DNA from 3 places in the Tardiphaga sp. GW821-FHT12E02 genome. Region 2 is predicted to be linked to each of the others. Evidence: predicted binding sites of a transcription regulator. Region 2 holds the regulator's gene; each other region holds the start of a gene.
The links. The regulator PhoB, encoded in region 2, activates phosphate uptake and scavenging genes when phosphate is short. The targets are predictions, from matches to a motif close to TGTCATNNANCTGTCAT.
Positions count from the first base shown of each region.

Region 1: the regulator PhoB is predicted to act here: its motif matches at 854-870, upstream of olsB (l-ornithine N(alpha)-acyltransferase).
Region 3: the regulator PhoB is predicted to act here: its motif matches at 858-874, upstream of AC1RQ5_RS02585 (DUF2794 domain-containing protein).

Region 1 is NZ_JBXAQK010000001.1:685,592-687,860, reverse strand. It holds gene AC1RQ5_RS03275 (ATP-binding protein) at 1-685, shown strand, start outside; gene olsB (l-ornithine N(alpha)-acyltransferase) at 1,034-1,957, shown strand; gene coaA (type I pantothenate kinase) at 2,101-2,269, opposite strand, start outside.
Region 2 is NZ_JBXAQK010000001.1:427,256-429,524, forward strand. It holds gene AC1RQ5_RS02010 (GcrA family cell cycle regulator) at 12-521, shown strand; gene phoB (phosphate regulon transcriptional regulator PhoB) at 729-1,433, opposite strand; gene phoU (phosphate signaling complex protein PhoU) at 1,478-2,188, opposite strand; gene pstB (phosphate ABC transporter ATP-binding protein PstB) at 2,217-2,269, opposite strand, start outside.
Region 3 is NZ_JBXAQK010000001.1:541,383-543,651, reverse strand. It holds gene AC1RQ5_RS02585 (DUF2794 domain-containing protein) at 488-847, opposite strand; gene AC1RQ5_RS02580 (DUF1223 domain-containing protein) at 1,255-2,025, opposite strand; gene acnA (aconitate hydratase AcnA) at 2,206-2,269, opposite strand, start outside.

The DNA of each region.
Region 1 (2,269 bases), 260 kb from region 2:
GCGCCCATGGCGCGCCGTGCTGATCGACCGCGCGCTTGGTGCCAGCGAATTCGAACGGCTGTCTGAACGCGCTGTGTCGCATGCCACGCAGCGCATCGGCCTGTTCACGCCCGCCATGCGACACGAATTGCAGCCGACGGCGACAGAGGGCCTTACCGGCTATCTGATCAAGCCACTGCGCGCAGCATCGCTGGCGAAGCTATTGGGTGTGCAGACGGACGATCAGGCGCCGACGATCGAAGAAGCGGCCCTTGCGTCCAATGACGCCACAGCGAGTGACGGCCTCTCGATCCTTGTCGCCGAAGATAACGAGATCAATGCGCTGCTGATGCGCTCGCTGCTGACACGGCTCGGCCACCGCACTGTGGTCACGACCAATGGCGAACAGGCACTGGAATCCTGGATCGCTTCGGATGCGGCCGGCACGCCATTCGATCTCGTGCTGATGGATATCCAGATGCCGAAACTCGACGGCATCGCCGCCGCCAAGCGCATCCGCGCATTGGAAGCCGGCCAGCGCGTCCGTCGCACGCCGATCCTGGCGCTGACCGCCAATACGCTGGTGGAAGATCGCTATGCCTGTTTTGAAGCGGGCATGGATGGCTTCCTGCTCAAGCCGCTGGACCGCGACAAGCTGGAAGAGGCGCTGAAGCATCTGGCCGCGGGCCGGCATATCGCGGCTTAGACGCCGTCCTCATGGTGACGAGGCGCGAAGCGCCGTCTCGACCCATGAATGGCTGGGCTCAGAGCGTGTAGCCATCCTGCGAGACGCCGCTGCGCGGCTCCTCAGGATAAGGGGCGTGTTTGTCGCTCTCTTTCCCCAACCTTTCCTGTCACACCTTCGCAATACACCCGTCACACCTCTGTCGATCACCCGTGATGTCTGGTGTCGATGGGCCGCGTCGATTCGCGTGGGGCTCATCGCGGCCTGGGGTTAAGTCGGGGATTGGCTATGCACGGCAACGAACTCGTTCGACCGAAGCCAGGCATCATCAAGCCCGGCCTTGTTAAATCAGGCCTTGTTAAACCAGGCATGATGCAGATGTTGCGGCCGCAGAACATGGCGCTGGCGGCACAGACCGCCATCACCTGGTTCAAGCCACCCTTCAATTTCGATCCCGCCAATTTCAATCCGCAAAACCTGAATTCAAAAGGCGCGCCATCGCTCGGCCGCATGGGTCCGCTGGAAGTGCGGCTCGCCCAGGACAAGCGCGACGTGAAGCGCGCCCAGCGCCTGCGCTATAAAGTGTTCTACAAGAACGGCACCGCCATCGCCGACGCCGCCACCATGCTGGCACGCCGCGACAAGGATGCCTTCGACAAGATTTGCGATCATCTTCTCGTCGTCGATCATGCGGCCAAGCCGACGCTATCGGGTCGCCAACCGGTGGTCGGTACCTATCGCCTGCTGCGCCATGAGATGGCGATGAAGAATGGCGGCTTTTATACCGAGAGCGAATTCGATCTCGATGGCATCCTGCACAATCATCCGGGACTGCGCTTCCTCGAACTGGGTCGCTCCTGCGTGCAGGAACGTTATCGCACCAAGCGCACCGTCGAGCTGCTGTGGCAGGGCATCTGGAGCTATGTGAAGCAGAACCGCTTTGACGTGATGATCGGCTGCGCCAGCTTTGAGGGCACCGATCCGGACGCACTGGCGCTGCCGCTGTCTTTCCTGCATCACAATGCCCGCGCACCCGAAGAATGGCGCGCCCGTGCGCATGGTTCACGCTATGTCGAGATGAACCGGATGCCGAAAGACGCCATCGACCAGAAGGCCGCGCTCCGTGCATTGCCGCCGCTGATCAAGGGCTATCTGCGCATCGGCGCGATGATCGGCGATGGTGCCGTCATCGATCATCAGTTCGGCACCACGGATGTGCTGATCGTGATGCCGGTGTCGGCGATCGGCGCGCGATATATCGAGCATTTTGGTGGGGAAGCGAAGGCGGCGTAGGCGCTTCGGAGCGGCGCTTCCCTCCGCTTGTCATCGCCCGTGACAGCGGGCGATCCAGTAAACTCTGCCGTCTCAGAAACACGTCAGCAGCCGTGTGTACTGGATCGCTCGGTCGAGCCGGGCGATGACAGTGAGAACATGGACTACAGCCGCCGCAGCGCCACGTTTTCAATCACGTGATCCGCGCCCTTCTTCAGGATCAACGTCGCCCGCGGCCGCGTCGGCAAGATATTGTCCTCGAGATTGGCGAGGTTCGTCCGCTCCCAGATCGCCAGCGCGGTTGCCGTTGCTTCTTCATCCGACAGCAGCGCA
Region 2 (2,269 bases):
GGGATTTAGCGATGACGGTAATCACTTGGACCGACGATCGCGTCGAACAGCTCAAGAAACTCTGGGAAGGCGGCCTTTCCGCCAGCCAGATCGCCGCGGAACTCGGTAACGTGACCCGCAATGCCGTTATCGGCAAGGTGCACCGCCTGGGCCTCTCCGGCCGCGCCAAGAGCCCCTCCTCTGCCGCGCCGCGCCCGCGCAAGCCGCGTCCGGCCCAGCAGATGGTGCGCATGCCGCGCCCGGTCGCCCGTGGCAACACGGCGCTGGCTCACGACTATCAGGTCGAGATGGAGCCGGATCCGATCTCGGTCGATAACGTGATCCCGATCAGCCAGCGCCTGCAGCTGGTCGAGCTCAACGACGCCACCTGCCATTGGCCGGTGGGTGATCCGGCCAGCACCGATTTCTATTTCTGCGGCGGCAAGGCCGTGGCCGGCGCACCTTACTGCGCGCACCACTCGCGGATCGCCTACCAGCCTGCGAGCGATCGTCGCCGGGCAGCGCCGAAGCCGATGCGGTAAGCGAACAGCACGAACGAAAATGCCCGGCGATGAGCCGGGCATTTTTTGTTGCTTTGCTATTGAGCTAGAGCCGCCCACCTCCGCCCCTCATGGTGAGGAGGCGCGAAGCGCCGTCTCGAACCATGAGATGTCGGAGCTCCGTCGCCATCCTTCGAGACGCCGCTGCGCGGCTCCTCAGGATGAGGGCAGAGCGTGAGGTAAAGAGCGTTACTCCGCCGCCTTGTCGAAGCGATCGTCCAGCGCATAGCCCGCGCCACGCACGGTCCGGATCGGGTCGGGTTCGCCGGCCGGATTCAGCAGCTTGCGCAGACGGCCGATGTGAACATCCACGGTGCGCTCGTCGATATAGATGTCACGGCCCCAGACGCTGTCGAGCAGCTGCTCGCGGCTGAACACGCGACCGGGATGCTCGAGAAAGAATTCGAGCAGCCGGTATTCGGTCGGACCGAGATCGATCGGACGGGCGGCGCGCACCACGCGGCGCTTGTCGCGATCGAGTTCGATGTCACCGAAAGCCAGCACCGTGGCCAGACGCTCCGGCGCCGCACGGCGCAGGAGGCCCTTCACGCGGGCCAGCAGTTCCGGCACCGAGAACGGCTTGACGATGTAATCGTCGGCGCCGGTGGCGAGGCCGCGAACGCGCTCACTCTCCTCACCGCGCGCGGTGAGCATGATGATCGGCAGCGCCTTGGTTTCCGGCCGCGCCCGCAGGCGACGGCACAGTTCGATGCCGGACAGGCCGGGCAACATCCAGTCGAGGACCACGAGGTCCGGCACGCGCTCTTTCAAGCGGGTGTCGGCATCGTCGCCGCGGGCAACCGTCTCGACGTCGTAACCTTCGGCGTCGAGATTGTAGCGCAGCAGCGTGGTCAGAGCTTCCTCGTCTTCCACTACCAGAATGCGCGCGTTCATATGGCTGGCTTCCTATCTGTCGTTCAGAGACGTCGCGATGAGCCTCAGCTCACCGGCGTAGCGAAGTTGGTCATGTCACCCTTCGGGCGCTTGTCGACCATCTGCTGACCTTCGATCATGTAGAACACCGTCTCGGCGATGTTGGTGGCATGATCGCCGATCCGTTCGATGTTCTTGGCGCAGAACATCAGATGGATACAGAACGAGATGTTGCGCGGATCTTCCATCATATAGGTCAAAAGTTCGCGGAACAGCGAGGTGCAGATCGCGTCGATTTCCTCGTCGCCCTTCCACACCGCCATGGCGGCCGGGAGGTCGTGCGCGGCATAGGCATCGAGCACGGCCTTGACCTGGGTGTTCACCAGATCGGTCATGTGTTCGAGGCCACGGATCAGCTTCAGCGGATGGAAGTCGCTGTCCAGCGCATTGACGCGCTTGCCGATATTCTTGGAGAGATCGCCGATACGCTCGAGATCGGTGGCGACGCGCAGCGCGCCGACGATCTCGCGCAGATCGACAGCCATCGGCTGGCGCTTGGCGATGGTGAGGACGGCGCGTTCCTCGATCAGCCGCTGAAGCTGGTCGATTTCGGCGTCAGTGGCCACCACGCGGGCGCCCAGGGCGACGTCGCGGCGGACCAGCGCATCCACGGACTCTGCGATCTGACGTTCGGCCAGGCCCCCCATCTCGGCGACGAGACGGGTGAGTTCCTGAAGATCGTCGTCGAAGGCCTTGGTCGTGTGTTCAAAAGCCATAGGTCAATCCTCTCGCGAATATGTCGCGTCAGCCGAAACGGCCGGTGATGTAATCCTGGGTGCGGCGGTCGCTCGGCGAGG
Region 3 (2,269 bases), 110 kb from region 2:
TTAGTTCTCCTTCTGTTCTTGACAAAATTCCCATTCTGCTCCATATCCCCTCCGTCTCGTTCGTGAGGGGCGCTCTCATGAGGCGTCTTTGAGCGGAACGTGGATGCGGCGCCTGCGGGCAGGGGAGGACGTACCTCCTGCACTCGGGTGGTCGGGGGTAACCGTCCGACCCCACTATGGGGGTCTGCCGCTAGCGCGGCTGGACGTGGTGCGGGCGAAGGCGGAGAAATCCGTCGGATGGCTCCCGATCGGGAGCGCCCAGTACCCGGAAGAACGGTCCTTCGGCCAGAAAGAACGTCGCGGTGGCGCGCCGTAAGGCGTTGCGCTGTTCGGCTTCGCTGGCGATCCAGCGTTGAACGGATGGCGTCAAGTCCCACCCAAGTGCGCCTTGCGGCGTGCCACCTCCCCTCATGTCTCGCGGGGAGAAATGCTCACAGCTCGGACGCGCAAGCGTCGCGAGATCGATAAGCCACGGGCAAGCGTTGTCTCACACCACCGCCAGTTTGCGATCGATCACCAGCAGCACCCGGTCCAGCTCGTGGCCGCGGCGAAGGATCATGCCCGTCGCCGAGATGACGCTGTACATGCCCTGTTTGCGTGCCAGTCGCGGATCCTTCTCGATGCGGTAGATCGGCATTTCAGACGCACGCCGGAACACGGAGAACACTGCGCGGTCGCGCAGAAAATCGATGGCGTAATCGCGCCATTCGCCGTCAGACACCATCCGTCCGTAGAGATTGAGGATGCGGCTCAGTTCGATGCGGTTGAAGCTGACGATCGGGGCCGGCGCCGGACCCGTCGTCCCGCGATTCGAACTTGGGTCATTGTCTCCCGGAATCACGTGCATCGGCGCCTCCTGTCATATCACTTACATGATCGCGCCATGGGCCCTGGGCTGCAAGACCAGATTCAGCCGCCAGACGGTAAGAAATCTTCCGTCACGGGAACGTTAGGCGAATCTTATTGCCGCCAAAATTTGGCCCAGCCGACGCCCTTGTGGCTTGCGATAAACAGATACTGCGTCGGGTCCGGTTCTTCCGGTCTCGGATTCCTCAGCCCCCAGCCCCCCGTGGTCGTTGGGATCGGACCCTGCGCAGTGAGTATATTAATCCCCACTGGGCCAACGCGAGTTGGTCCTTTTCTTTTTGTGGGGTGGGTGGGCTTTCTCAGCCGTCATTGCGAGCGCAGCGAAGCAATCCAGACCTTGCTTGCGGTCTTCTGGACTGCTTCGCTGCGCTCGCAATGACGGTGAGATTACTGCAGCGACGTAAACGCTGCGCCGCGCATTGCGCCAGGCTTATCGCGCGAGCCGTCCTGCACATAGACGACCGCCGCATCGACGCCGTCGCGCGACACATTCTCCAGCGGTACGGTCCAGTTGGCCGCGCTGCCGTTCCAGTCGCCGACCTTTAGCCAGCTGCGCACGACATTGTAGTAAGTGAGTTCACGTCCACGATTCTCACCACGACCGACCGTGATCGGGACGGACTTCGATACCGAGCAAATCCAGACCTCGCCATGATCGGTCGAAGACGTGTCGGTCGATGCTGCCACCGCAACATTCACCTGCTTGCCCGATACCGAAATCGACACCGGAACGGACATGACCGACGCACCTTTCCGGGTGTCGCCGATGGCCGTCTTGATTTTTGTCGCGTCGCTGCCGATCACCTGCGTGGCGCCGTTGACCACGGCCTGCGGCGTGTAGATGTCGCGATCGCCGCGCATCTGCGAATAGGCCTTCTGGCGCGCGCTGAAGCGCGAATCGGCCAGCGTGTCTTTCCAGCCGAGATAGTCCCAATAATCGACAGGCATGCTCAGTGCGATGACGGACGGATCCTTGGCGAGATCGCCAATGATCTGGTCCGCCGGCGGGCAGGACGAGCAACCCTGTGAGGTAAACAACTCGACAACGGCACGCGGCTGCGCCTGCGCGCCCGTGGCCAAGGCGCTGTGACCGAACGCAACGAAAAAACAGGCGCTGAGAGCGCCGGTCCATCGCGATATGTCACGGAGAGATGTCATCAAGACGTGCTGCGCTCGGAGTTGTGCAACCGCATCCGAGCAAACCAGACTGGTGCCGCTCTCGATGGGGTCATCAAAAACAAAGGTACCTGCTAACGCAGAAGGCGACCCTTCATAGGTCGCCTTCCAATCACTAGCCACTCACTTCGAGGTGAGGCACGACGTCACAGTGCAAAGCGGTCAGGCTGCAAGCTGACGCAGCACGTAATGCAGGATGCCGCCGTTACGGTAGTATTCCAGTTCG